DNA from 4 places in the Cellulosimicrobium sp. BMG9.23 genome. Region 1 is predicted to be linked to each of the others. Evidence: predicted binding sites of a transcription regulator. Region 1 holds the regulator's gene; each other region holds the start of a gene.

Evidence for each region. The regulator LexA, encoded in region 1, represses DNA repair genes until DNA is damaged. The targets are predictions, from matches to a motif close to TCGAACANNTGTTCGA.
Region 2: imuA' (DnaE2-dependent mutagenesis accessory factor ImuA') is a predicted target of LexA. The motif match lies at 2,877-2,892, and genes of this name have one in related genera.
Region 3: ruvA (Holliday junction branch migration protein RuvA) is a predicted target of LexA. The motif match lies at 4,015-4,030, and genes of this name have one in related genera.
Region 4: AC4H2G_RS04615 (replicative DNA helicase) is a predicted target of LexA. The motif match lies at 2,929-2,944, and genes of this name have one in related genera.

Annotation. Positions count from the first base shown of each region.
Region 1 is NZ_JBZGBZ010000010.1:141,200-148,283, forward strand. It holds gene AC4H2G_RS18310 (ATP-dependent DNA helicase) at 1-699, shown strand, start outside; gene AC4H2G_RS18315 (L-lactate dehydrogenase) at 725-1,741, shown strand; gene lexA (transcriptional repressor LexA) at 1,850-2,578, opposite strand; gene AC4H2G_RS18325 (LysM peptidoglycan-binding domain-containing protein) at 2,974-3,417, shown strand; gene nrdR (transcriptional regulator NrdR) at 3,827-4,384, shown strand; gene AC4H2G_RS18335 (aldo/keto reductase) at 4,465-5,523, opposite strand; gene AC4H2G_RS18340 (DUF5302 domain-containing protein) at 5,690-5,884, shown strand; gene serA (phosphoglycerate dehydrogenase) at 6,019-7,084, opposite strand, start outside.
Region 2 is NZ_JBZGBZ010000006.1:42,064-49,147, reverse strand. It holds gene AC4H2G_RS10990 (DNA polymerase III subunit alpha) at 1-86, opposite strand, end outside; gene AC4H2G_RS10985 (DNA polymerase Y family protein) at 86-1,834, opposite strand; gene imuA' (DnaE2-dependent mutagenesis accessory factor ImuA') at 1,831-2,820, opposite strand; gene AC4H2G_RS10975 (YbhB/YbcL family Raf kinase inhibitor-like protein) at 3,110-3,670, shown strand; gene AC4H2G_RS10970 (YbaK/EbsC family protein) at 3,735-4,313, shown strand; gene AC4H2G_RS10965 (transcriptional regulator) at 4,374-5,009, opposite strand; gene AC4H2G_RS10960 (DNA-binding protein) at 5,006-5,392, opposite strand; gene AC4H2G_RS10955 (PEP/pyruvate-binding domain-containing protein) at 5,451-6,635, shown strand; gene AC4H2G_RS10950 (histidine phosphatase family protein) at 6,656-7,084, shown strand, end outside.
Region 3 is NZ_JBZGBZ010000008.1:204,440-211,523, forward strand. It holds gene secD (protein translocase subunit SecD) at 1-1,444, opposite strand, end outside; gene yajC (preprotein translocase subunit YajC) at 1,526-1,993, opposite strand; gene ruvB (Holliday junction branch migration DNA helicase RuvB) at 2,239-3,312, opposite strand; gene ruvA (Holliday junction branch migration protein RuvA) at 3,315-3,947, opposite strand; gene ruvC (crossover junction endodeoxyribonuclease RuvC) at 4,173-4,736, opposite strand; gene AC4H2G_RS15645 (YebC/PmpR family DNA-binding transcriptional regulator) at 5,015-5,776, opposite strand; gene pdxT (pyridoxal 5'-phosphate synthase glutaminase subunit PdxT) at 5,783-6,406, opposite strand; gene AC4H2G_RS15655 (hypothetical protein) at 6,444-7,084, shown strand, end outside.
Region 4 is NZ_JBZGBZ010000003.1:66,110-73,193, forward strand. It holds gene AC4H2G_RS04595 (single-stranded DNA-binding protein) at 1-311, shown strand, start outside; gene rpsR (30S ribosomal protein S18) at 403-639, shown strand; gene rplI (50S ribosomal protein L9) at 659-1,105, shown strand; gene AC4H2G_RS04610 (MATE family efflux transporter) at 1,316-2,749, opposite strand; gene AC4H2G_RS04615 (replicative DNA helicase) at 3,004-6,627, shown strand; gene AC4H2G_RS04620 (HigA family addiction module antitoxin) at 6,657-7,084, opposite strand, start outside.

The sequences.
Region 1 (7,084 bases):
GGGGGCGCGTCGGACGGCGAGGAGGCGCCGTCCTGGCGGGGCCTCGACGTCGGCAGCCCGTTCGACTACCCGCGCCAGGGCATCCTCTACGTCGCGAAGCACCTGCCGACACCCGGACGGGAGGCTGCGACCGAGCACCAGCTCGACGAGATCGCCGCCCTCGTCGAGGCTGCGGGTGGCAGGACGCTCGGCCTGTTCTCGTCGCGGCGGGCGGCCGTCGCCGCCGCCGAGGCGATGCGCGAGCGGCTCGACGTCCCCGTCCTGTGCCAGGGCGACGACCAGCTGCCCACGCTCGTGCGCGAGTTCGCCGACGACCCCGCGACGTGCCTCTTCGGGACGCTGTCCCTGTGGCAGGGCGTGGACGTCCCCGGCCCGTCGTGCCAGCTCGTGCTCATCGACCGCATCCCGTTCCCCCGGCCCGACGACCCCGTGCGCTCGGCGCGCGCCCGCGCCGTCGAGACCGCCGGGGGGAACGGCTTCATGCAGGTGTCCGCGACGCACGCGGCGCTCCTGCTCGCGCAAGGCGCGGGGCGCCTCGTCCGCTCGACGACCGACCGCGGCGTGGTCGCGGTCCTCGACCCCCGGCTCGTCACGGCGCGCTACGGCACGTTCCTCACGCGCTCGATGCCTGGCTTCTGGCAGACGACCGACCGCGAGGTCGCTGCCGCTGCGCTGAGGCGCCTCGCCGCCCTAGGCTGAGCGAAGACCACGAGACGGAGGCGCGATGAGCGACGCTGGCACCACCTTGCCCACCCGTGACGAGAGCCGTGGAGGCCAGGGTTCGCGGGCAGGAGCGCGGACCACGAAGCTGGCCATCGTCGGGGCCGGAGCCGTCGGGTCGACTCTCGCGTACGCGGCGCTCATGCGGGGTGCGGCCCGGACCGTCGCCATGCTGGACGTCAACCGGGCCAAGGTCGAGGCCGAGGTGCTCGACCTCCAGCACGGCATCCAGTTCATGCCGATGGCGAAGGTCGAGGGATCCGACGACGTCGCGGTGTGCGCGGGCGCCGACGTCGTGGTGGTGACGGCGGGGGCGAAGCAGAAGCAGGGCCAGACGCGCCTCGACCTCGCCGAGGGCACCATCGGCCTCATGCGCACGATCCTCCCGGGGCTCGTGGAGGTCGCGCCGGACGCCGTCTACGTCATGGTGACGAACCCCGTCGACATCGTCACCTACGCGGCGCTGAAGTTCTCCGGCCTGCCGCCCCAACGCCTGTTCGGCAGCGGCACCGTGCTCGACTCGTCGCGCCTGCGCTTCCTCGTCGCGCAGCACTGCGGCGTCGCGGTCCAGAACGTCCACGCCTACATCGCCGGGGAGCACGGCGACAGCGAGATCCCCCTCTGGAGCTCGGCGACGATCGGCGGCGTCCCCCTGCTCGACTGGCCCGGGATCGCGGGCCACCCTCCGCTGTCCGAGGACGCGCGCGAGGAGATCGCGCACGAGGTGGTCCACTCCGCCTACCGGATCATCGAGGGCAAGGGCGCGACGAACTACGCCGTCGGCCTCGCCGGGATCCGCATCATCGAGGCGGTCCTCGGCGACGAGCACCGACTCCTGCCCGTCTCGACGCTCCTGGACGGTGACTACGGGATCGACGACGTGTGCCTGTCGCTGCCGACGCTCATCGACCGCCGGGGCGCGAGCGAGCGTGTCGAGGTCCCGCTCTCCGGCGCCGAGCTGGCCGGTCTCCGCAGCTCGGCGGAGTCCTTGCGCGCCGTCGCGCGGCAGTTCGGCCTGTAGGAGCACCGCACGACGACGGGCCGGTGATCCCCGGCGAGGGATCACCGGCCCGTCGTCGCGGGGCCGTTCAGGCTGCGACGGCCCGCGAGGATCCGGGCAGCCCCGCGATCAGAGGCTGCGCAGGACGGACACCACGCGCCCGAGAACCTGTGCGTCGTCGCCGGCGATCGGCTCGTACGCGGCGTTGTGGGGCACGAGCCAGACGTGCCCGTCGCCCCGCTTGAACGTCTTGACGGTCGCCTCGCCGTCGATCATCGCGGCGACGATCTCGCCGTTCTCCGCGACGTTCTGCCGACGTACGACGACCCAGTCCCCGTCGCAGATGGCGGCGTCGATCATCGAGTCGCCCTGCACCCGCAGGAGGAAGAGCTCGCCGTCGCCGACGAGCTGGCGCGGCAGCGGGAAGACGTCCTCGACGACCTGCTCGGCGAGGATCGGCCCGCCCGCGGCGATCCGGCCCACCACGGGGACGTACGACGGCGCAGGGTGCGCCTCGTCGTGCACCTGCTCGTCGGCGACGCGGACCAAAGGAGCGGCACGGCGGCCGCTGTCCGGCTGCACGACCTCGATGGCGCGCGGACGGTTCGGGTCCCGACGCAGGTACCCCTTGCGCTCGAGCGTGGTGAGCTGGTGCTTGACCGAGGACGGGCTCGTCAGGCCGACGGCCTCACCGATCTCCCGCATGCTCGGCGGGTAGCCGCGCTGCTCGACGCACGAGCGGATCGTGTCGAGGACCAGGCGCTGTCGTGGGGTCAGGCCGTCGCTGCCCGCCGTGCCGTCAGGAAGCTCGCGCACCTCGGCGAGCCCCGCACTCGTGTCCCTGCCTCGTCCCGCCATCGTGGTCTCCGCCCTCGTCGCCTCGCGGTCGACGCCCCGGCCGGAGAAATCCTGCACTCCGTACCTGACGCCGCTCTCCTCGTCGGTGGTGCCCACGGCGCGGCCGGGGCACCGGTCGACCTGATCCGGTGCGTCGTCCCAGGCGGGAGGCGTTCCGGGCCAGACCTGTCGTGGACATGTCCGGCGAACCGACCTGGTCCCAGGTTAGGGGAGAGCGCACCACGAATCAAACATCTGTTCGAGCATGTCTCGACTCCGTGGGCGGATCGTGGTAGACCTTCGTACAGGTGTTCTACGCACAGGTGTTCGATCCGGCATCGGGTCGACGACGCAACCTCGCCGGGTCGGAGCGACCGGGGAAGGCGCTCCGGCGCCGGCGAGGGACGGAGGTAGTGATGACGAGTGTGACGTGTAGCGGCATCGAAGCCCTGGGCGACCAGCGCACCCAGCGCGGCCGGTACGGCCGGCGCGCCCGGCTCGGGCAGCAGAGCCAGCGCGCCCGGGTCGGGCACGGCGGGACGAGGCCCCGCGACGAGGTCTCGCCCGACGCACCGCTGCGGCTCACGCTGCGAGGGCGGATCGTCCTGGTCGCCCTCCTGGCGCTCCTGGTCGTGCTGGGCGCCCGCGTGGGCAGCGCCGTCGCGGGCTCGGCGGGGGAGCCCGAGGAGGTCCGGGTCCACGTGGTCGCGGCGGGCGAGACCCTGTGGGACCATGCCGCAGCCCTCGCCTCGCCCGGCGAGGACGTGCGCGACGTCGTGGCCCGGATCGTCGAGCTCAACGGCCTGCCGTCGTCGGGCCTCCAGGCCGGACAGCGGCTGCTGCTCCCGGTCGACGCGTGAGCCGTGTCGCCGGTGTGACCTACGACACGCCCCCGGAGGCGTCCGCCTGTGCGCCTGGGGTTGCGCTCCAGGTTTAGGTCGCCCTAAGTTAGTGTCACCTCACTCGCCGGGCTGGGGGGCCGGGCAGGAGGCGGGGTCCGCGGTCAGCCGCGACCCGTGAGCACGTCGGCGCGCGCGAGGCGAGTCGCGCGCGAGATGGGGACGGGGGCGTCCCGACGGGGGCGACCGGCAACGGTCGCCCCCGTTCTGCGTCTCCAGGCTCCGCTCAGCTCCCGCATCTGCTGCGTCGTCGGGTGTCGTCGGGTGTCGTCGGGCGTCGGCGTGTTGCACCGTCGTGGGGCGGCGTCATACGTTCGTCGCGCCGCCCTCGCCCTGCGAGGTGCCGGGGACCCAGTCGAGGAGAGCCGTCATGCACTGCCCGTTCTGCCGCCACGCGGACTCGCGTGTCGTCGACTCGCGGACGTCCGACGACGGTGCGTCGATCCGTCGCCGGCGTCAGTGCCCCCAGTGCCAACGTCGCTTCACGACGATCGAGACGGCGAGCCTGTCCGTCGTCAAGCGGTCCGGCGTCACCGAGCCCTTCTCGCGCGAGAAGATCGTCAACGGCGTCCGCAAGGCGTGCCAGGGGCGGCCCGTCAACGAGGACGACCTCGCCCTGCTGGCCCAGCGTGTCGAGGAGACGATCCGGGCGAGCGGGAGCGCCGAGCTCGACGCGTACGAGATCGGCCTCGCGATCCTCGGCCCTCTGCGCGAGCTCGACGAGGTGGCCTACCTGCGGTTCGCGAGCGTGTACCAGGCGTTCGACTCCCTGGAGGACTTCGAGAGCGCGATCACGTCGCTGCGCGTCGAGCGCGAGGAGCGGACCGCGGCCCGCCGGAGGGAAGAGCTCGACGAGCGCTCGGCTCGCGGTCTCGGCGACCCCGACGAGGCCGGCGGGGCGGACGTGGCGGGATCCCCGACGCGCTGACCCGGTGGTTGACCTGGCCCGGTGGCTGCCCCGACCCGGTGGTTGCCCCGACCCGGTGGTTGCCGAGGGGCCCCGGGAGGTCAGAGGTCGCTCGAGCGTGACGCCCAGAGGTTGATCCCGGTGTCGGACGGGACCGACTCGACCGCGCGCAGCTCCTCGTCGGTGAGCGCCGGCGCGTCGAGGGCGGCGAGGTTGTCGTCGAGCTGACGTGCGGAGCTGGCACCGAGGAGCACCGAGGTGACCCGCTCGTCGCGCAGGGCCCAGGCGATCGCCGTGGCGGCCAGCGTCCGACCGTTCGCGCGGGCGAGCGCGTCGAGGCGGCGCACGTGCTCGAGGTTGTCATCCGAGAGGAACTCGTCGCGCAGCGGTCCGCCACGGGCCGCGCGCGAGCCGCGCGGCGTCCCGTGGAGGTAGCGGTCCGTGAGCATGCCCTGCGCGAGCGGCGAGAACGCGACGACTCCCAGGCCGGCGTCCGCCGCGACGTCGAGCACGCTCTCGCCCGTCTCGTCGGGGACCTCGATCCACCGGTTGAGCATCGAGTACGAGACCTGCGTCACGACGAGCTCGACCCCGAGCTCGGCCGCGACCTGCAGCGCTTCGCGGGTGCGCCGGGCGGAGTACGACGAGATCCCGACGTGCCGCGCGCGTCCCGAGCGCACCGCGGTCGCGAGCGCTCCGACGGTCTCGTGGAGCGGGGTGGTCGGGTCGAAGCGGTGGCTGTAGAAGACGTCGACGTGGTCGAGGCCGAGCCGGCGCAGCGACGCGTCGAGCGACGTCAGCAGGTACTTGCGCGAGCCGCCCTCGCCGTACGGCCCGGATCCCATGCGGTAGCCCGCCTTCGTCGTGACGACGAGCTCGTCGCGGACGGGACGCAGCTCGCGCGCGAGGAGACGACCGAGCGAGGACTCCGCTGCCCCGCCCGGCGGACCGTAGTTGTTCGCGAGGTCCAGGTGCGTCACGCCGCGGTCGACGGCGTGCAGGACGATCTCCCGCTGCGTCGCGAACGCGTCGGCCTCGCCGAAGTTCTGCCACAGCCCGAGCGAGACCGTGGGGAGCGTCAGCCCGGCCCGGCCCAGCCGTCGACGGGGCAGGTCGCGGGAACCGGTGACGGGTGCGTCGTCGGGAGCGGTGTCGGCCACGTCCACGACGCTACCCGAGCCGGGGAGCCCGGAAAGGAGTGGCGTCACGGCCGGGCGTGGGGGAGGCTGGCGGTGGGCCCGCGCCGTCGGGCACCCTGAGCATCTGACGTCGGCCGAGTCCTGATCCCGGCCGACCCCACCTGACCCCGAGGACGAGGAGAACGCGATGGCGTCCGACCAGCAGCGCCCAGCAGCCGACACGACACCCAGCGACGAGGCCAAGGCGAAGTTCCGCGAGGCGCTCGACCGCAAGAACGCCGCCCGGCACCGTTCGGCCGACGGGGAGGCGAACACCGGTTCCGTGCACGGTTCGGAGACGGTCGGCCCCGTGCAGCGCACGTTCCGCCGCAAGTCCGGCTGACCGCTCGAGCCGTCCCGACGGGGCCCGCGCCGCACCTGCGGCCGGGTCCCGTCGTCGTACCCGGTGCAGCGCGCCGTGTCGAGGACCTCGGCGCTGCCGTCCGTGGATCCGATCCTCTGCGGCCGCGCGGCCGGTCAGTCCAGGACGCGCAGGGCGATCGTCTGCTCCATGTCCGCGAGCGCGCTCACCACGGCCGGCTCGACGCGCGAGCCGACGTCGGTGACGACGTACCCGAGCTCGCCGCGCGTCGCGAGGAGCTGGCCCTCGATGTTGGTGCCGTGCTCGGCGAGCGTGGCGTTGACCGCCGCGAGGACGCCCGGCGTGTTGCGGTGCAGGTGCGTGATGCGCGTGATCCCCGTGGTCTGCTCGAGCGCGAGGTTGGGCACGTTGACGCTGAGCGTCGTCGAGCCGGTCGTGAGGTAGTCCCGCAGCTTCGACGACACGAACTGCCCGATCGCCTCCTGCGCCTCCTCGGTCGACCCGCCGATGTGCGGGGTGAGGATGACGTTCGGCAGGCCGCGGAGCTCCGAGTGGAACGAGTCGCCCTTGCGCTTCGGCTCCTCGGGGAACACGTCGACGGCGGCCCCCGCGACGTGGCCGGACAGGATCGCCTCGCGCAGCGCGTCGTAGTCGACGACGAACCCGCGCGACAGGTTGAGGAAGATCGCGCCCGGGCGCATGCGCGCGATCTGCTTGGCCCCGAACATCCCGGCGTTGCCCGCGCGGCCGTCGACGTGCAGCGTCACGACGTCGGCGGTCTCGAGGAGCTCGTCGAGCGTGTCCATGCGGCGGGCGTTGCCCAGCGCGAGCTTCTCCGCCGTGTCGTAGAACACCACGGACATGCCGAGGTTCTCCGCGACGACCGAGAGCTGCGTGCCGATGTTGCCGTAGCCCACGATGCCGAGCGTGCGCCCCCGGACCTCGTGAGCGCCCTCGGCGGACTTGTCCCACACGCCGTCGTGCAGCGCGCGGTCGCGCTCGGTGAGGCGACGCGTGAGCGCGATGATCTCGGCGAGCGCGAGCTCGACCACGGAGCGCGTGTTCTGGAACGGGGCGTTGAAGGCTGCCACGCCCTGGGCAGCGGCCGACCGCAGGTCGATCTGGTTGGTCCCGATGCAGAACGCCCCGAGCGCGACCAGGTCGGGCGCGTTCTCGAGCACGGTCGCGGTGACGTTCGTCTTGGACCGGATGCCGAGCAGG
Region 2 (7,084 bases), on a different contig from region 1:
GACGCGCCGTCGAGGAAGCTGAACGCGGAGTGGGCGTGCAGCTCGGCGTACCGGGCTCCTGGACGGGCGGGCGGGCGGGCGGCCATCAGTCGTACACCCCCTCGACGGTCCAGCGACCGCGCGTGCTCGCGAGCAGCAGCCCGCGGCCGTCGTCGAGCAGCACCTGGAGGTGGACGCGGCGGCGGGGCGCGGGGGTCCACCACCGCTCGGCGACGGGCCACGGCCCGGCCCAGTCGACGACGACGCGCTCCTCCCCCGCGCCCTCCGGCAGCGGTCGGTCCGTCCTCTCCGGCGCCCGCCGGTCCGTCCCGGTCGCCTCGTCCGCGGGGCACCGCACGGTCGCCGGCTCGCCGCTCATCGCGAGGCGCGCGTCGACGACGACCGGGCGCGCGGCGTCGTCGAGCACGACGACGTCCTGCGGCGCGGTGGGCACGACGGCGGGCGCCGGGCTGGGCAGCGCGCCCGGCCAGGGCCGGGCGGGGTCGCGCGGGAGCGCGACGTCCTCGCCGAACGGGGCGAGGTGGACGCGGTCGGTCGCGTCGCGGCCGCCCTGGACGCGCGCGCGCAGCACGGCGTCGCCGCCGAGCAGCCCCTGGACGCGACCGAGCGCACGGTGGGCACGCTGGTCCTCGCCGCTGGACGCGCCCCACAGGCGCGGCTGCTCGGCGCCCGCCGGGACGACCTCCTCGGCGGTGAGGGCGAGGCGCGCGAGGGGTGCGCCGTCGGGCACGGCGGCGGCACCGCCGGACCGCCCGGCAGCCCGGAGCGAGGACGTGGTGAGCCAGCCCTCGAGCTGCCAGCGCACCCGGTCCGTGATGCGGGCCGGGCTCAGGACGCCCGTCGGGCCGTCGAGGCGCCACGTGCGCTCGAGGTCGTCGCCCTCGGTGGTGCGCGCGGTGATGCGCAGCCTCCCGGCGACGAGGGACCGGGTAACGAGCTGGTCGTGCAGGTCCTCCGCGAGGCGGCGCGCGGCGAACGTCGCGACGTCGACGCGCTCGGCGGGCGGGTCGAGCTCGGTGGCGACGGCGACGTCCGCCTCGACGCGCCGACGGGCGGGCGGGCGCAGGTCCTCGCCGCGCGCCAGGCGGTGCGCCCACGCGCCGGTCTCGCCGAAGCGCCCCTCGACGGTCGCGGCGGGCAGGGCGGCGAGCGCGCCGAGCGTGCGGACGCCGAGGCGGTCGAGGAGCTGGACGAGCTCGGCGACCGCGACCGCGACGTCGGGCCGGGTGGCGACGTGGACGAGGTCGGACGCGGGGCGCGGCGCGAGGAACGCCGCGGCCTCGCCCCGCGGCACCGTCACCGACGAGCGCGCGGCGAGCACCGCCGCGAGGATGCCGTCCGCGACGCCCACCTGCGCCTCGTGGCCCGTGCGCTCGACGACGCGCGCCACGAGCGCCTCCGCGAGCGCGGCGTCGGAGCCGTGGTAGCGGCTCGCGCCGGCGGCGGGCAGGAGCAGCAGGCCCGGCCGGGTGATCTCCAGCCCGGCGACGACGGACTCCGCCGCGAGCGCCACGGGCTCGAACTCGCGGGCGTCGCGCGCGTCGTCGACGTCGAGCAGCTCGAGCTCGGGGCAGCACTCGCGGGCCCGACGGCGCCGCATCCCCCGGCGCACCCCGGCGGCCCGCGCGGTGGCCGAGACGGCGACGACGCGGCGGCCGTCGTGCGTCGCGGCCGGCACGTGCGCGGGGATCTCGCGGACGGCCATCGCGGCGAGCACGGGCCAGTCCGGGACCCACAGGGCGGCGGTGCGCGTGGGCGCCCTGCCCACGTCGGTCGCGGCCTGCCCGGCCTGCTCGGAGGCCCGGCGCGGCCCACGGGTCGGGCGGCCGGTCATCCCACGAGCCTCAGCCGGTCCGTGCGCTGCGTCAGGGCGACCTGGTCGTCGGCCGTCCGCCGGTCCGCGGGGTCCGCCGTCGCGCCGTCGCGCTCGACGAGGTACGCGGGCCAGTCCCGGCGGCCGAGCGGCAGCTCGACCTCGAGGCGGACCGGCCGCGCCGCGCCCGCGCGCCCCGCGCGCTCGACGTGCAGCGTGCGGCGACGGAGCCAGCCCGCGCCGTGGTCGGCGCCCGACCAGGCCCCGCCCGTCACGGTGAGCGCGACGTGCGCCCCGGGCCACGTGGTCGCGGCGAGGAGCACCGTGCCGCGCTCCCTCGCCCGCGCGACGACGCGACGACGGTCGGCGTCGACGAGCGTCGCCGCCGGTCCGACGACCACGACGTCCATCCCGTCGACGAGCGCCGCGAGGGCGACCGCGGCGTCCGGCCCCGGGTGCGGCACGAGCGCGAGGCGGCCGAGGTCGACGCCGGCGTCCGCGGCGGCGAGCAGCCCGACGTCGGGCAGACCGACCGCCGTCGTCCACGCCCCGGCCGCCGACGCGCCCGCGACGAGCGCGAGCAGCAGGCTCGTCGAGCCGCGCACGGCGAGGACCGTGCCGCGCTGGAGCGCGCCGGTGGGCAGGAGGGGCGCGAGCGCGTCCTGCACGGGCCACGACCGCTCGTCGGGCGCCGTCGTCCGCGACGGCTCGCGCGGCGGGACGCGCACCGCCGGCACGGTGGGTACGGTCCGCGCGTCGGTGCGCCCGTCGGGCACGGCGGTGCGCACGTCGGTGGCGCGGTCGTGGACGACGGCGACGGGCGTGACGGGAGCGAGGGGCGGCGTCGCGAGAGGGCGACGGCGGTCGTGGTGGCGGACGCCGGCCCGCTCCTCCGCCCGGCGCAGGGCGGCCCGGGCCAGTGCGGCGCGATCGGCCCGGCCTGCGGCCGGAGCCGTCGGGCCGACCGGAGGCGTCGGGCGCTCGGCCGGATCGGCGAGGACGGTCATCTCGCCTCCAGGTCCTGCTCGTGCTCACCGCGCCGTCCCAGGGGGACAAGCCGAGTTCGAACAGATGTTCGAACATCTCCAGTGTTCGACCGCCCCGGCGACCCTGTCAACTCCGCAGGGGCGGGTCGTCGCCTTCGTCCGAATGCTCCTCGTCAACCCTCGACCACCGCTCGAATGTTCTCCGCGTGGTCCCCGAACCCTCGACCTCCACCTGAGCCTCACTCTTCTCCGGACCCGGCGCCGCGCTCCGCGAGATGCCTGTGACCGTCCGGTTCGGCACGATGTGGCCATGACCTCTGTGGACCTCGACTCCCGTCCGACCGCCCCCGACCCCTACGACCGCCTCCCCGCGGTGCCGTCCTTCGCGCTCACGAGCACCGACCTCACCGACGGCGAGCCCATGCCCGCCGCGCACGTCGCCGCGGAGGGCGACCGGTCCCCCGCTCTCGCGTGGTCCGGCGCCCCGCAGGGCACGCGCTCGTTCGTCGTGTCGTGCTTCGACCCGGACGCCCCGACCCCCGCCGGCTTCTGGCACTGGACGGTCGCCGACGTCCCCGCCACCGTGACGTCGCTCGAGAGCGGCGCCGGCGCCCCCGACGGCTCCGGCCTGCCCGACGGCGCGTTCCAGGTCCGCAACGACGGCGGCGAGCCGGGCTACACCGGCGCCGCGCCGCCCGCCGGGGACCGTCCGCACCGCTACGTGTTCGCCGTGCACGCCCTCGACGTCGACTCGCTCGCCGACACCGCGGGACTCGGCCCCGACGCCACGCCGACCGCGGTAGCGTTCAACGCGCTGTTCCGCACGCTCGCCCGCGCGACCCTGACCGTGACGCACCAGGCGCAGGACTGACCGCCGCCGCATGACCGCCCTCCGGCCGGACGCCGCGCCGTTCTGCCGACCACCGGAAGGACCCATGGACGCCCCCGCCCTGCCCACGCTCGGCTCCCTGCGCTGGGAGCCCGCTCTCGACCACCTCGACCTCGTCGCACCCGTGACGGCGGACGCGTTGCGCCGCTGGGCCGACGTCGACCCCGACGTCGTCGCCCTGGTGGCGGTCACCGAGATCGACCCCGGCCTCGCGGACACCGCGACCCTCAACGAGACGTTCGCGCTGCCCGTCGAGGCGTCGGCGAACTGCGTCGTCGTGGGCGGCTCGCGCGCGGGCGACGAGCGCGTCGCCGCCGCCGTGGTGCGCGCGCACACGCGCGCCGACGTCAACACGCGCCTCCGCAAGCTCCTCGACGTGCGCAAGGCGTCGTTCCTGCCGACCGACCGCGCGACGGCCGAGTCCGGCATGGAGTACGGCGGCATCACGCCGGTCGGGCTGCCCGAGGGATGGCGGGTCCTCGTCGACGCGCGCGTCGCGACCGACGGTGAGCTCGCGCTGATCGGCAGCGGGGTGCGCCGTTCGAAGCTGCTCCTGCCGGGCGCGCTGCTCGGTCGACTGCCGGGCGTCGAGGTCGTCGACGACCTCGCGACCCTCGTCCCCTGACCACCCCGTCCCCCGACCGCACCGACCCCTGCCCGCCGCATGCCCGTCTCGATGCCGACGTCAGGCGTGCACGCCGCGGTCGAGACCCTGGGTCGCGACGAGGTCCTCGTGGAGCTCGAACCACACCCGGTGGCACGAGTCGACGTCGGTGCGGTCGACCCAGCCACCGTCCCCTGCGCGGGCACGCTCCGACGCACCGGAGAACCGCGTGTCGTACCCGCCGAACCGGGTGAGCACGGACCGCAGGCGGGCGACCAGCGGCGCGAGGGCCTGCGCGAGCGCGTCGAGCTCGTCGAGGACGCGGCCGTCCCAGGTGGGGTCGGTGTGGTCGTTCACGGCGAGCCGGTCGCCCGCGGCGGGGTACAGCTGCCAGTCGGTGCAGGCACGCTGGAGCCTCGCGTTCAGCGGCAGGAACTCGCGGTACACCGCACGGATCTCGTCGCCCGCCCCGGTGCTCGCGAGCTCCGCCGCCAGGCGACGCTCGTTCTCGGCCCTGCCGGCGCCGATCAGCGACCAGCCCTCCAGGCCCGCGAAGGCGGCGTGGTCCACCCAGCCGCGCGCCGCGGCGTCCCGGAGCAGGTCGACCGTGACCGCCGGGTCGAGCCCGAAGCGGCCGGCGATCGCGGCGGAGTCGGCGAACCCGAGGATCCGCACGGCGTGCAGGACCAGGAGGTCGGTGGCCGAGTCGTGGGTCACGAGGCGGCACCACGCCTGGCCGTGAGACGCCCGTAGTGCTGCTGGCACGCCTGGGGGGAGTTGAATCCCGTCGCGTCGGCGATCTGGGCCCAGGTCAGGCCCGCGCTGCGCGCGGTGAACAGCAGGCCCGCCTCGAGCCCCTCGACCTCGGCGCGTGCGGCAGGGAGCAGCGCGAGCGCGGCGAGGACGCCGTCAGGAGCCAGGTCGGTGGACCGCCAGAGCGCGAACTGCGCGAGGTCCACGGCCGACGGCGGCACGGACGCCGGGCGCCACGGGCGCTCGCCGAGGGCGTCGGCGCCGAGAGCGAGCACCTGCTCGCGCGCGTCCTGCTCGCGTCGCGCCTGGCGGTGATCGGCCCGCGCGGCGTCGTCCTTGCCCGTCATGCCGTCGATCCTGCACAATCAACACAATGTTGTCAACGTCTTGTTGAGAGGATGCGGGATGATCGTTCCCCTCCGGGACGCCACGGCGAGCACGAGCGGCGGCAAGGCGGCCGCGCTCGGCGTCCTGCTGCGTGCGGGTGCGGCGGTGCCCGACGGCTTCGTCGTCCCGTTCGACGAGTACCGCGCGACGGCCGGCGCGCTGCCGGCACGCCTGCTCGACGCGCTCGCCGTCGGTCTCGAGGACCTCGGCGACCCGCCGGTCGCGGTGCGGTCGTCGGCCGACGGCGAGGACACCGCAGAGGCATCGGCCGCGGGACAGCACGAGAGCGTGCTCGCGGTGCGCGGCGTCGGCGCGGTCGCCGACGCCGTCCGGGCCTGCTGGGACTCGCTCCACTCGTCACGTGCCGTCACGTATCGAGGCGCCTCCAAGGGCGCCCGTTCGACCGGCGCCCCGGCGATGGCCGTGCTCGTCCAGCGTCTCGTCGACGCCGACGTCTCCGGCGTCCTGTTCACGCCCACCGCGCCCGACGGCACGACCCGGATCGAGTCGTCCTGGGGCCTCGGTCCGAGCGTCGTCGGAGGCACGGTCACCCCGGACGCGTACCGCCTCGCCGCGGACGGGTCGGTCGCCCGGACCGTCGCCGACAAGCGGACCCGCCTCGACCGCGACGGCGCTCGCCTCGTCACGCGCGACGTGCCCGCCGCCGATCGCACCCGGGCGACGCTCGACGACGCGACCGCGGTGCGGCTCGCACGGCTCGGTCAGGAGGTCGCCGCCCTGCTCGGCGGTCCCCAGGACGTCGAGTGGGCCGTCGTCGGCGGTCACGTGTGGATCCTGCAGTCACGGCCGGTCACGGCCGCCCCACCACCGGCACGCGCTGATACCCCCGTCTCCACGACCGCCACGCTGACAGGGACGCCGGGCAGCCGCGGGATCGCGACCGGCACGGCGCGGGTCGTCCGCGGTCCCGAGGACTTCGGCCGGGTGCGCCCCGGCGACGTCCTGGTCTGCCTCTGGACCGACCCGGCCTGGACACCCCTGCTGCGCATCGTCGCCGGCGTCGTCACCGAGACCGGAGGCGCGCTCTCCCACGCCGCGATCGTCGCCCGTGAGCAGCAGATCCCCGCGGTCCTCGGCGTCCCCGGTGCGACCGCGCTGCTCCCGGACGGCGCCGTCGTCACCCTCGACGGCGCCGCCGGCACCGTCACCCCGGCCAGCACCGTCACCGCGTCCGGCACCTGACCAGAGAGGCCCGTGCACCCATGTCGACCCGACACCTCTACATCGCCCGGCACGGCGACGCCGACCCGTTCGGCACGCTCACCGACACGGGCCGACGACAGGCCGGCCTGCTGGGCGAGCGCCTCACCGCGCTCCCGATCGACGCCGTGTGGCACTCCCCGCTCCCGCGGGCCGTCGCGAGCGCCCACGAGCTCGCCCGGCACCTGCCCGCGCACGTGCTGGTCGCCGAGGCTCCCGAGCTCGTCGACCACGTCCCCTACGTCCCCGCTCCCGCCGAGACGCCCCCGTCGTGGATCCCGTTCTTCGACGGCTACGACGCGGAGGAGGCCGACGCCGGACACAGGACCGCGCAGGCGTTGGTCGCCCGCTTCGCGTCGGCTCCCGCTCCGGTTCCCCGCTCGGCGCGGCAGGCCGACGACGTCCACGAGGTCCTCGTCACCCACGCCTAC
Region 3 (7,084 bases), on a different contig from region 1:
CGACCGCCGAGTTGAGCGTGCGACCGTCGCGCAGCTCGTCGCGGATACGTTCGAAGTAGACGATGAACGAGTCGGCGGTGATACCGATCGCGACGATGAGGCCGGCCACGCCCGCGAGGGAGAGGCGGTAGCCGATCGTCCACGACAGGAGCGTGATGATCCCGTACGCGAGGAGCCCGGCGACGGTGAGCGACGCGACCGTGACCAGCCCGAGCACGCGGTACTGGAGGAGCGAGTAGACCACCACGAGCAGCATGCCGATCGCGCCGGCGAGCAGGCCCTTCTGGAGCTGCTCGGACCCGAGCGTCGCCGAGATCTGCTGCTGGCTCTGGACCTCGAAGGTCAGGGGCAGCGAGCCGAAGTTCAGCTGGTTCGCGAGGGTCGCGGCGCTGTCGCGCGTGAAGCTCCCGGAGATCTCGGCCTTGCCGTCGGGGATGGGGACCTGCGAGACGGGCGCCGAGATGACGAGACCGTCGAGGACCATCGCGAACTGGTTCTGCGGGGCCGGCAGGGACGTGAGCCGCGTCGTCACCTCGCGGAACTGCGAGGTGCCCTCGCCGTCGAACTCGAGGTTGACGACCCACTCGTTCGTCACGGCACCGGTCTGGCCGACGCGCAGCCCGGAGCTCGCGTTCGCGATGTCCGTGCCCTCGACCTCGACCGGGCCGAGGATGTACTTGGCGAGTCCGTCCGCGGAGCACGCGACGAACGCGCTGTCGGTGGGGCCGCTGTCGCCGCCCACGAGGTTCTCGGGAACCGTGCAGTCGAGCGCGTCGAACTGCTCCTGGATCTCGGGGGTGATCTGCGCCAGGTCGCTCGGGTTCTCGGGGCGGACGCTCTCCGCGTCCTCCGTGCCCGGCGTGGCACCCTCCGTCGCCTCATCGGCGGGGGCCTCCGTCGCGCCGTCGGTCGCCCCGTCGGCGGGGGCGTCGGCCGACTCGGTCGCCTCGGGAGCGGCGCCGTCGGTGGCCGCGCCGTCCTCGGTCGCGCCGTCGGCGGGTGCCTCCTCCGCAGGGGTGGCGGTCGGCGCGCCGACCGTGAGCACGGGGCGGAACCGCATCTGGGCGGACTGGCTGACGAGGTCGATCGTCTCCTGGCTCGGCTCACCGGGGATGCCGACGACGATGTTGCCCGAACCCTGCCGGGTGATCTCCGACTCCGACACGCCCTGCGCGTCGATGCGCTGGCGGATGACGTTGATCGCCTCGTTGATCGCCTCGGGCGTCACCTCGGAACCGTCGGTCGTGACGGGTTCGAGGATGATCTGCGTGCCGCCCTCGAGGTCCAGCGCGAGACCCGGGGTGAGGCTCGCGCCGCCCGGGTCGTCGGCGGTCTGCGGGTCGAGCTTCGTCCCCGCGAAGAGGCTCCCGAAGAGGGCGACCACGAGGACGCCCAGGAAGACGAGGGTCCGTACGGGCCTCGCTCGTGTGCTGCTGGTGGCCAACTGTCCGTCTCTTCTCGTGCGAGTGCGATGGGCCCGAGGGCCCATCGCGTCAGTCCGGCCGCGCGTGCGGCCGGCGGGTGGTCACTTGCTGTCCGTGCCCTCGTCGCGACGGTCGCGGTCCTTGTCCGCCTGCTCGTCGGTGAGGCCGGACAGGTCGTCGGGGACGACGAGGTCGTCGGCGTCGTCCTTCGACGAGCCGGAGGAGATGGTAGCCGCGCTGCCGTACGCGGCGGCCGGCGCGGCCGGTTCCTCGCCCTCGGCAGACTCCTCCTCGACCTCCTCCTCGACGGGCGTGTCGACGCGCTTGGCGATCGCTGCGCGCAGCCAACGGGTCTGCGCGCCGGGCGTGGACTCGATGGTGATGATGTCCGCCTCCTCGTCGACGTCGACGATCGTGCCGAACATCCCCGAACCCGTCATGACCTCCTGGCCCGAAGCGAGCTCGGAGCGGAAGTTCTGGGCCTCGCGCTGCTGCTTGCGGGTGCGGCTGGTCATGAGGAACATCGCACCGGCCGCGAGGGCGAGGATGAGGATGAAGCTGATATCCATGACGGGGTCTCACGTGTCCTGTTCGTCGGCGGGGTTCTGCGCGGCAGTCTAGGCGCGCGCGCACGGTTCCCCAACGAGCCGTTCGGTCGTGGAGTTCCCCGCAGGTCCGTCCAGTCTAGGCCCTTCCCGGGCCGTCCTGTGACGGCCGTCACGAGCGTTCCGCGACCGGTGCGAGCGCGGGCCCCGCCGTCAGCCGTCAGCCGTCAGCCGTCAGCCGTCAGCCGTCAGCCGTCAGCCGTCAGCCGTCAGCCGTCGAAGAGCGTCCCACCGTTGCGCGGTGGCGTCAGCCCGAGGTGCGCCCACGCGGCCGGCGTCGCGACGCGACCCCGTGGCGTCCGTCCGATCAGCCCTTCCCGCACGAGGTAGGGCTCGGCGACGGTCTCGACCGTCTCGGCCTCCTCGCCGACCGTGACGGCGAGCGTCGTCAGCCCGACCGGGCCGCCGTTGAACCGGGTGCACAGCGCCGTGAGCACGGCGCGGTCGAGCCGGTCGAGCCCGATGGGGTCCACCTCGTACACCTCGAGCGCGGCGCGCGCGGCGCGCAGGTCGAGGCTGCCGTCGCCACGGACCTGCGCCCAGTCGCGCACGCGGCGCAGGAGGCGGTTGGCGATGCGGGGCGTGCCGCGCGAACGGCCGGCGATCTCGTGGGCCGCGTCGGGGTGGAGCGCGACGCCGAGGAGCCCGGCGGAACGCGTCAGCACACGCTCGAGCTCCTCTCCCGAGTAGAAGTCGAGGTGACCCGTGAACCCGAACCGGTCGCGCAGCGGCGCGGGCAGCAGGCCCGCGCGCGTCGTCGCGCCCACCGCCGTGAACGGCGGCAGGCTCAGCGGGATCGCGCTCGCGCCCGCGCCCTTGCCGACCACCACGTCGACGCGGAAGTCCTCCATCGCCATGTAGAGCAGCTCTTCGGCGGGCCGGGCGAGGCGGTGGATCTCGTCGATGAACAGCACCTCCCCCTCCTCGAGCGAGGAGAGCACGGCGGCGAGGTCGCCCGCGTGCTGGATCGCCGGCCCCGAGGTCACGCGCAACGAGGCGCCGAGCTCGGCCGCGATGATCATCGCCAAGGTCGTCTTGCCGAGCCCGGGCGGCCCGGAGAGCAGCACGTGGTCCGGCGCGCTGCCCCGCGCGAGCGCCGCCTCCAGCACGAGCGACAGCTGGTCGCGCACGACCCGCTGCCCGACGAACTCCTCGAGCCGCCGGGGGCGCAGTGCGGCCTCGGCGGCGCGCTCGAGGTCGTCGGCGCCCGCCGCGACGATGCGTTCCGAGGTGAAGCCGTCCTCGGGGTACGCGCCCGCCCCGACCCGGTCGAAGTCCGCCATCGTCAGCCCCTCTGCCCGCCGAGCACGCGCAGCGCGGCGCGCAGGGCGCCCGCCACGTCGGCGGCCTCGACGACGTCGACCCCGGCCTGGGCGAGGACTGTCGCGACCGCGTCGTCCGCGGCCTTGACGTTCCAGCCGAGGCCGACGAGGGCCTCGACGACCTGGTCCCGCCGGTCCTCGGCGGCGGCCGCCGCGCCGGCCGCGGACCCTGCGGCAGGTGCATCGGCCCCGGTCGGCGCACCGAGCTTGTCGCCGAGCTCGAGCGCGATGCGCTGGGCGCCCTTGTTCCCGATGCCCGGGACGCGCACGAGCGCGGCGATGTCCGCGCCCGCGACGGCGCGCCGCAGCACGTCGGGCGTGTGCACCGCGAGCATCGCGAGCGCGAGACGCGGGCCGACCCCGCTCACGGTCTGCACGGTCTCGAAGACGGAGCGCTCGTCGTCGTCCGCGAAGCCGAAGAGCGTGAACGAGTCCTCGCGCACGACGAGGCTGGTGGCGAGCCGCGCGGCCTCGCCCACGCGCAGCGTCGCGAGCGTCGCGGGCGTCGCGTGCACGAGGTACCCCACGCCCCCGACCTCGAGCACCGCCCGGTCGAGCTGCACGCTCGCCACCGTCCCGCTCAGCGACGCGATCACCGGGGCTCCTCTCCGTCGGGCCCGCACGAGCCGTCGGTCGGATCAAGATCTGGACAGGGGGCGGTCGTCGAACACCCGTACGACCGCGGTCACTCTAGCAAGGCGCGCCCACGCCCCGCCCGACCGACACGGGACCCGCCCGGGCGTCGCGCCACCGACGTAGCGACGTACCGTGCACGACGACGTGCCGACCGTGCCGGGGATCGCTACCTCGACGGGTGGTCGCTATCTCGGCGTGCGGCGCGCCGTGCGCTCGGCGGCCGCCCACGCGCGCTGGGCGGGGGTGAGCTCGTGCCGCTCCCCGCCCTGCAGCGCACCGGAGGGTCGCCACAGGTGACAGATCGCCAGCGCGAGCGCGTCGGCGGCGTCGGCGGGCCTCGGCAGCTCGGCCAGCCCGAGGATGCTCGCGACCATGCGCTGCACCTGCTCCTTGCCGGCCCGCCCGCTCCCCGTCACCGCAGCCTTCACCTCCGACGGCGTGTGCAGCGCGACCGGCACACCGCGCCGCGCGGCGCCGACCATCGCGAGCCCGGCGACCTGCGCCGTCCCCATGACCGTCCCGACGTTGTGCTGCGCGAAGACCCGCTCGACCGCGACGACGTCGGGCACGTGCTCGTCGAGCCACGCGTCGATCCGCTCGGAGATCCGCAGCAGCCGCAGGTCCACGCTGAGCTCGGGATCCGACCGCAGCACCCCGACGGCCACCATCTCCGCCTTGCGCCCGGGCCGCGAGTCCACGACCCCCACGCCGCACCGGGTCAGTCCAGGGTCCACTCCGAGCACGCGCACCCCGTCACCCTTTCACGACGGAGCGCCCCTTCCCGCGAGCCACGCTGCCGGCGAGCCGGACGACCAGGCGGACCGGCGATCGGCGGACCGTGGGCTGCAGATGCCCCCCGGATACCGCCGGCCGGACGCGGGACGGTCGGGCGGGGTGCGCGCGGTCGTGGTGGGCCTGGCGGGAGCGCCCGAGGAACGAGGGCGCGGATGGTAGACCGCGCGCACCCCGCCCGTCCGGCCTTCCCGACCACGACTGCCGTCGACCGACCTGCCGGTCGAGCGAGACGTCAGTCGTCGTTCTCGAGCTCCGCCATGACCTCGTCCGACGCGTCGAAGTTCGCATAGACGTTCTGCACGTCGTCACTGTCCTCGAGCGCGTCGATGAGGCGCAGGATCTTGCGCGCGCCGTCGGCGTCGACCTCGACCTCCATGGACGGGTGCCACACGGAGTCGGCGGAGTCGTACTCGATCCCGGCGTCCTGGACGGCGGTGCGGACGGCGACGAGGTCGCTCGCCTCGCACAGCACCTCGATGACCTCGCCCTGGTCGGTCACGTCCTCGGCGCCCGCGTCGAGCGCGGCGAGCATCACGTCGTCCTCGGTGACGCCGTCACCCTTCGGCACGACGACGAGGCCCTTGCGCGAGAACAGGTACGAGACCGAGCCCGGGTCGGCGAGGCTGCCGCCGTTGCGCGAGAACGCGGTGCGGACCTCGGCCGCGGCCCGGTTCTTGTTGTCGGTGAGGCACTCGACGAGCACGGCGATGCCGTTCGGGCCGTAGCCCTCGTACATGATCGTCTGATAGTCGACGGCGTCGGCGCCCTCGCCGGACCCACGCTTCACCGCGCGGTCGATGTTGTCGTTCGGGACGGACGACTTCTTCGCCTTCTGGACGGCGTCGAAGAGCGTCGGGTTGCCGGCCAGGTCACCGCCGCCGGTGCGGGCAGCGACCTCGATGTTCTTGATGAGCTTCGCGAAGAGCTTGCCGCGCTTGGCGTCGATGGCCGCCTTCTTGTGCTTGGTGGTGGCCCACTTGGAGTGCCCTGACATGCGTTCCTACCCCTTCGCGATCTGGACGAACCGCTCGTGCACGCGCGCGTCGCCGGAGATCTCCGGGTGGAACGACGTGGCGAGCAGCGATCCCTGCTGTACTGCGACGATCCTACCGGCGGCTGCGTGGGGGATCCCCGGCGTGCTCGCGTCCGGGATGCGCGCCAGGACCTCGACGCCCGGTCCGACGTCCTCGACCCAGGGTGCGCGGATGAACACCGCGTGGACCGAGCGCTCGTCCCCGGGCAGCCCGGCGACGGCGAGGTCCGTCTCGAACGAGTCGACCTGACGGCCGAACGCGTTGCGCCGCACGGTCACGTCGAGCCCGCCGATCGTGCGCTGGTCGGCCGTGCCGCCGAGGATGCGGTCGGCGAGCAGGATCATGCCGGCGCACGAGCCGTAGACCGGCAGCCCTTCGGCGATGCGGGCACGCAGCGGCTCGTCGAGCTCGAAGATCCGCAGGAGCTTGTCGATGGTCGTCGACTCGCCCCCGGGGAGCACGAGCCCGTCGACCTGCGCGAGCTCCTCGGGTCGGCGCACGCCGACGGTGCGGGCACCTGCGGACTCGAGCGCGGCGCGGTGCTCGCGCACGTCGCCCTGCAGGGCGAGGACCCCGATCGTGATCGTCACGAGGGGTGATGATACGTCGGCCGGTAGGGTCGCCGGCGTGACGTACCCGCCCGCCGCACAGTCTGGTCCCCCGTTCGGCTCCCCCGCCCCGGCGTGGGGCGGCCCGCCGCCGGCGGCGCGGACGCCACGCCGCGCGCCCCGCGGTGCGACCGTCCTGATCGTCGCGGGCGCCGTCGTGCTCGTGGGCGCGCTCGTCGCGGGCGTGCTCGGCGTGACCCTGTTCCTGCGCGCGATCCCGACGGGCGTCGTCGAGAGCGGGGGGTCACCGGGCTCGGCGGCGATCGCGTCCGGTGCGGTGCCCGGCGAGGCGGACGTCGTGGTCGCCGACGGAGAGCCTTACACGGTGTGGGCGGTCGGCGGCCCCGGGGACGCGGCGTTCGCCGCGGACGACGTCACGGTGACGTGCGACGGCATCTCCCTGCTCGTCGACGCGCCGGCCGTGACCGGGTCGTCCGACGTGGGCACGACGTCGGCCGAGACCGTCGCGGAGTTCACGGCGACCGGCGACGGGACGTGCACCGTGTCGGTCGCGACCCCCCAGGACACGGGGGCCGAGTCCTTCGTCGTCACGGAGGGATGGCGCTTCGGCGAGTTCTTCGCGACCGTGGGCGGCACGGTGCTGCTGTGGATCGTCGCGATCGGCGGCGGGCTGCTCGGGCTCGGCCTGCTGCTGGGCGG
Region 4 (7,084 bases), on a different contig from region 1:
GCATGCGCGTCATCGTGCAGGGCCGTCTCGTCCAGCGCTCGTACGAGACCCGTGAGGGAGAGAAGCGCACCGTCGTCGAGCTGCAGGTGGACGAGATCGGTCCGTCCCTGCGCTACGCCTCCGCGAAGGTCACCCGGGCCCAGCGCTCGGGTGGCGGTGGCGGCGGCGGTGGCGGCTTCGGAGGCTCCGGCGGAGCCTCCGGCGGTGGCGGATTCAGCGCTTCCGGCGGCGGTCAGCAGCAGAACGACCCGTGGGCCACGGCAGGCCCCGCGTCGTCCGGTGGTTCGTTCTCGGACGAGCCCCCGTTCTGACCGTTCGCCTCACCCAGAACACCCGACATCTGGTGCCCGACGCCGCGTGAGCGGCCAGGGCGCAGATCGCACCTTGTAGAGGAGCAACACCATGGCAAAGCCTGTGGTGCGCAAGCCCAAGAAGAAGTCCAACCCGCTGAAGTCGGCCAAGATCGAGTCGGTCGACTACAAGGACACGGCGCTGCTGCGCAAGTTCATCTCCGACCGCGGAAAGATCCGCGCGCGTCGCGTGACCGGCGTCTCCGTCCAGGAGCAGCGCCAGATCGCTCGTGCGGTGAAGAACGCCCGCGAGATGGCTCTGCTGCCGTACACGTCGACGGCTCGCTGAGCGGGAAGGGGAAGAACTCATGGCCAAGCTGATCCTGACGCACGAGGTCACCGGTCTCGGTGAGCCCGGCGACGTCGTCGAGGTCAAGGACGGGTACGCCCGCAACTACCTCGTCCCGCGCAAGCTCGCCACGCCGTGGTCGAAGGGTGCCGAGTCGCAGGTCTCCGCGATCCGCAAGGCGCGCAAGACCCGCGAGATCGCGTCGCTCGACGACGCGAAGGCGATCCGTGACTCACTGCAGTCGAAGCCGGTCGTCGTCGAGGCGAAGGCCGGCGCCGCCGGTCGTCTCTTCGGTGCCGTGACGACGTCGGACATCGCGTCCGCGGTCGCCGCTACCGGCTCGTCGGTCGACAAGCGCAAGATCGAGATCGGTCAGCCGATCAAGTCGACGGGGGACTACACCGTCTCCGTCCGCCTGCACCCCGAGGTCTCCGCGACCGTCGCGGTGAAGGTCGTCGCTGCCTGATCGAGCGGTACCTCTGAGCCCTCGGGCTCGGACGTCGAAGGCCCGGTCCCTCTCCGGAGGGGCCGGGCCTTCGTGCTGCGTTGATCCGGCGAGCGCGTTGTCAGCGCTGCACCGGCCTCTGGACCCGTGGGGTGCTGACAGCTCGAGGGCCCTCAGGGTTGTCAGCGCTGCGCAGGCTCAGGGACCCGTGGGGTGCTGACACCTCGCGGGTCAGGCGGTGCCGGTGACCATCCAGCGGGAGCCGCGGGCGCGCAGGCCCGTGGTCACGGCGCGCGCGGCCATGAAGACCCCCGCGAAAGCGAGCCAGAGCCACGCGAGGCCCGCTGCGCCGTCGGGCGCCCAGTGCCGGACGGCGAGCGCGACCGGGACGTAGACGACGAGCGTCAGCATGCCGGCCCAGGCGAGGAAGCGGCCGTCGCCGGCGCCGATGAGGACACCGTCGAGGACGAACACCCAGCCGGCCATGGGCAGGAGCAGGCCGCAGACGGCCATGCCGAGGGCGACGGCGGTCCGCACGTCGGGATCCGACGTGAAGAGCAGCGCGAACCACCAGCCGCCGGCTGCCATGACGAGACCGAGGAGGGCCCCGGCCGCGACACCCCACTGCAGCGTGCGGCGCAGGACCGCGCGGACGCGAGGGACGTCGTCGGCGCCGAGGCCGTGGCCGACGAGCGCCTGCGCGGCGATGGCGAGCGCGTCCAGCGCGAACGCGGCGAGTCCCCAGACGGACGCGACGACCTGGTAGCCGGCGAGGGTGACCTCGCCGAGGCCGGTGGCGACGAAGACGGTGAGGAGGATCGCGAGGCGCAGCGAGAGGGTGCGGACGAAGAGCGGGGTGCCCGCGCGCGCGTTGGCCCAGATGCCACCGGCCGCGGGGCGCAGACCCGCGCCGCGCCGTCGGGCACCGCGCACGACCACCGCGACGAGAATCGCGCCCATGCCGAGCTGGGCCACCGCGGTGCCGATGCCGGACCCCGCGATCCCCAGGCCGACCCCGTACACGAGGACGACGTTGAGCACGGCGTTGGCGGTCGCGCCGCCGGCGGCGACCCACAGGGGGGTGCGGGTGTCCTGCAGGCCGCGCAGGACGCCGGTCGAGGCGAGGACGAGCAGCATGCCGGGGAGGCCGAACGCGGACCAGCGCAGGTAGACGACGGCGTGCTCCGCGACGTCTCCGGTGCCGCCCATCGCGCCGACCGCCCAGGGCGCGGTGATCCACAGGAGGCTCGCCAGCAGGATCCCGAGGCCGAGCGCGAGCCACAGGCCGTCGACGCCGGACTGCAGGGCCTCGCGCTCCTGGCCGGCGCCGAGGCGTCGAGCGACGGCCGCGGTGGTCGCGTACGCGAGGAAGACGCAGAGGCCGACGAGGGTGACGAGGAGAGTCGAGGCGAGGGACAGCCCGGCGAGCTGCGCGGTGCCGAGGTGTCCGACGACGGCCGAGTCGACGAGGACGAAGAGCGGCTCCGCGACGAGGGCGCCGAGTGCCGGCACGGCGAGGGCGAGGATCTGCCGGTCGAGGAGCGATCGGCGTGTCGTCGGCGTGTCGTCGAACTTTCTTTCGTCCACACCCCTGAGGGTAATGAAACGGCTGGTCAGGCGGGCTGCGGGGTCCTGTACACAGGGAGATCCCCTCGTTGTCCACATGGTTGTCCACCGGGTGTGCACAGCATGAGGGGCTGTGTCCACAGGCTGCCCCCTGTCTGTCCACCGGCCTGTGCACAGGCACGTTTGCGGTGCTCCGGAGGCGGATCTAGTGTCGCGGGGTCGTGCCTGTCGGGAACAGGAGGTGCGGCCACCGGGACAGTCGTGTGGGTGGCCCGCTGTAGAACACGTGTACGACGCGGGCGATGCCCGGGGCGCCCCCGAGAGGGCCGTGTCCCCGGGGGAACGAGGGGCGCATGTCGATCGACGAGCTCGAGGAGAGCTACGGGGGATCCCGGTCGTCCGGGTTCGACCGCACGCCGCCTCAGGACGTCGCGGCCGAGATGAGCGTCCTCGGCGGCATGCTGCTCTCCAAGGACGCGATCGCCGACGTCATCGAGCAGATCCGCGGCAACGACTTCTACCGCCCGGCGCACGAGCTGGTCTACGACGCGATCATCGACCTCTACGGGCGCGGTGAGCCGGCCGACGCCATCACGGTCGTGGCCGAGCTGACGAAGCGCGGCGAGCTGCAGCGCATCGGCGGCGCCCCGTACATCCACGACCTCATGGCCGGCGTCCCGACGGCCGCCAACGCCGGGTACTACGCACGCATCGTGCGCGAGCGGGCCGTGCTGCGCCGCCTCGTCGAGGCCGGGACGCGCATCGTCCAGCTCGGGTACGCGACCGACGGCGGCGACGTCGACGAGATCGTCAACAACGCCCAAGCCGAGGTCTACGCCGTCACCGAGCGCCGGACGACCGAGGACTACGCGCCGCTGTCCGACATCCTCGGCCCGACGTTCGACGAGATCGAGGCCGCGCAGGGGCGTGGCGAGGGCATGACGGGCGTGCCGACCGGCTACTCCGACTTCGACCGGCTGACGAACGGCCTGCATCCGGGCCAGATGATCGTCGTCGCGGCGCGTCCGGCCATCGGCAAGGCCCTCGCCCTGGACACGCCGCTCCCCACGCCGTCCGGCTGGACGACGATGGGCGACGTCGCGGTCGGTGACCTGCTCGTCGCGGCCGACGGGGCGCCGACGCGGGTCGTCGCCGCCACCGAGGTGATGGTCGACCGCCCGTGCTACGAGGTCGAGCTCGACGACGGCACCGTGATCGTCGCGGACGCGCAGCACCAGTGGGTGACCTCGACCCGTGCGCAGCGTCGCGTGGTGCGCGGTGGCGAGACACCGTCTTCGTCGGTGAGGACGACCGAGGAGCTCGCCGCCACGGTGCGGTGCGCGACGGCGGAACGGCGGGTGAACCACTCGGTCGCGACGGCTGGCCCGTTGGATCTCCCGAAGGCCGAGCTGCCGATCCACCCCTACGCGCTGGGCGTCTGGCTGGGTGACGGGAGCTCACGTCGGGCAGAGTTCACCTCTGCCGATCCCGAGATCGCGATGCGGATCGAGGGCCTGGGCTACTCGACGGAGCCGACCGACGAGCAGCTGCGTGCCCTCGGTGAGGCGGCGACGTCGCGCATTCCGGAGCCGTACCTGCGGGCCAGTGAGGCCCAGCGACGAGAGCTGCTGGCGGGCCTCCTGGACGCGGACGGGACGGTGGATCCCACGGGCAGCGTGCAGATCACGCTGACGAACGAGCGCCTCGCGTCCGAGACGCGGGAGCTGGTGCACACGCTCGGCTATCGCACGGGCTGGTCAACGAGGGCGGTGAAGGGTCGGAGCGAGGCGTCATCGACGGCCTACACGATCACCTTCACGACAGATGACGACGTCTTCGCGCTGGAGCGCAAGCGCCTCGCCCACAAGGAGCGGCGGCGCCCGGGTACGGCGAGGCTGACGTCGCGCTTCGTCGTCGACGTGCGGCGGGTCGAGTCGGTGCCGGTGCGTTGCGTCGAGGTCGAGCACCCCTCCCACCTGTACCTGGCGGGTCGGTCGATGGTGCCGACGCACAACTCCGTGCTCGGGATCAACGTCGCAACACATGCCGCGGTGCACCACCAGATGGCGTCCGTCATCTTCTCCCTGGAGATGAGCCGCAACGAGATCACCATGCGTCTGCTCGCCGCCGAGGCACGGGTGCCGCTGACGCGCATGCGCTCCGGCAAGATGGACGACGGCGACTGGCAGAAGCTCGCCGGCACGATGGGCAAGGTCGCCGAGGCGCCGCTGTTCATCGACGACTCGCCCAACATGTCGCTCATGGAGATCCGCGCGAAGTGCCGGCGGCTCAAGCAGCGGCACGACCTCAAGCTCGTCGTCATCGACTACCTCCAGCTCATGTCCTCCGGCAAGCGCGTCGAGTCGCGACAGCAGGAGGTCTCGGAGTTCTCTCGCGCACTCAAGCTGCTCGCGAAGGAGCTCGAGGTGCCGGTCATCGCGATCTCGCAGCTGAACCGTGGTCCTGAACAGCGCGGCGACAAGAAGCCGCAGATGAGCGACCTTCGTGAGTCGGGTTGCCTGACGGAGGACACGAAGATCCTGCGTGCGGACACGGGTGCCGAGACGACGATGGGGGAGCTCTTCGCCCTCAACGCCAAGGACGTCCCGGTGTGGGCGCTCAACGACCGGTTGCAGTACGTGCGCCGGCACCTCACGCACGTGTTCCCGACGGGCGTGAAGCCCGTCTTCCGGATGCGGCTCGCGTCCGGCAAGGAGATCGAGGCGACGGCGAACCACCCGTTCCTCACCTATGACGGGTGGACGCCGCTCGGAGAGCTCGAGGTGGGTTCGCGCATCGGCGTGCCGCGCCACGTCCCCGGACCCGAGCGGAACGCCGAGTGGGACGACCGGAAGGTCGTCATGCTGGCTCATCTCCTCGGTGACGGGTCGTTCGTCAAGCGTCAGCCGATCCGCTACGCCTCGATCGACGAGCGAAACCTCACGGCCGTCAGCGACGCGGCGACGGCGTTCGGGATCACCCCCATCCGTGATGAGTACGCCGCTGCCCGTGTGACGACCCTCCGGCTCCCGGCGCCGTTCCGGCTCGCCCGCGGTCGACGGAACCCGATCGCCGAGTGGCTGGACGAGATGGGTCTGTTCGGCGCGCGGAGCCACGAGAAGTTCATCCCGACGAGCGTCTTCCACCTGCCGAAGCGTCAGATCGCGCTCTTCATCAAACACATCTGGGCCACTGACGGTTCGGTGACGGTGAACAAGAACGGACGCAGCGGGCGTATCTACTACGCCTCCACCTCGCGTGAACTCGTCGACGGCCTGTCGCGGCTCCTGCTCCGGTTCGGCATCTCGACGCGGCTACGCCGGACGACGCTCAAGGGCGACTACCGCCCCGGCTTCACGCTCGATGTCAGTGGTGTGGACGACCAGCGCCGGTTCCTCCAAGAGATCGGCGTGCACGGAGACCGCGGCGACATCGCCGAGAAGTTGTTGGCGATCATCCGGGATACGCGTTCGAACACCAATGTCGACACCGTGCCTCGCCAGGTCTGGGAGGACGTGCGCGGGATTCTCGTCGAGCGTGGCATGACGCACCGGGAGTTCGCTTCGGCGATCGGCACCCAGTTTTGCGGGAGCGCCTTGTGGAAGAACGCACCCTCCCGGCACCGGCTCGGCAAGATCGCGGCGGTGCTCGAGAGCGAGGAACTCGAGATCATGGCCGTCAACGACCTGCTGTGGGACGAGGTGGTCGCGATCGAGCCGATGGGGGAGAAGCAGGTCTTCGACGCCACGGTGCTCGACGGGCACAACTTCATCGCCAACGGGATCGCTGCCCACAACAGCATCGAGCAGGATGCTGACGTGGTGATCCTCTTGCACCGTGAGGACGCCTACGAGAAGGAGTCACCACGCGCGGGCGAGGCAGACCTGATCGTCGCCAAGCACCGTAATGGCCCGACGGACACCATCACTGTGGCGTTCCAGGGCCATTACCAACGGTTTGCGGACATGCAGATGTGACGTCGGACGATGTCGACGGAGATTGCCGGTCACCAGGACTCAAGTGCGTCGGACACGCTCGGTGCGTTGCGCGCAAGCGTCGTACGCCACTCAAGTACGCCGCGCTTCTGTAGTTGTCCGACGACAACAATCGGGTGAACACCGAGTGTGGCGGCGAATCCGTTGACCCAGGGCGCCCCGATCCGCTGAGGAACCTCGGGCAGCCCTTCGGGGAGTATCCACTTCCCCGCTAGAGCGTTGGCCTCGTGCTCCTTCGTGCCGCTTGTTGACGCTTCGTCGTCATGATCGTCATCGATGGCTTCGACGATCACCGAGTCTTCCGTGACATGTCCGAGCGAGAGGTGGGCGATCTCGTGAAGCAGCGTGAAGAGGATCTTGTCGAGCCGCTTGCCGCGGCCCGAAAGACCGATCACGGGCATGCCGTCGATGAATAGCGCGCAGCCGTCGATCTTCGCTC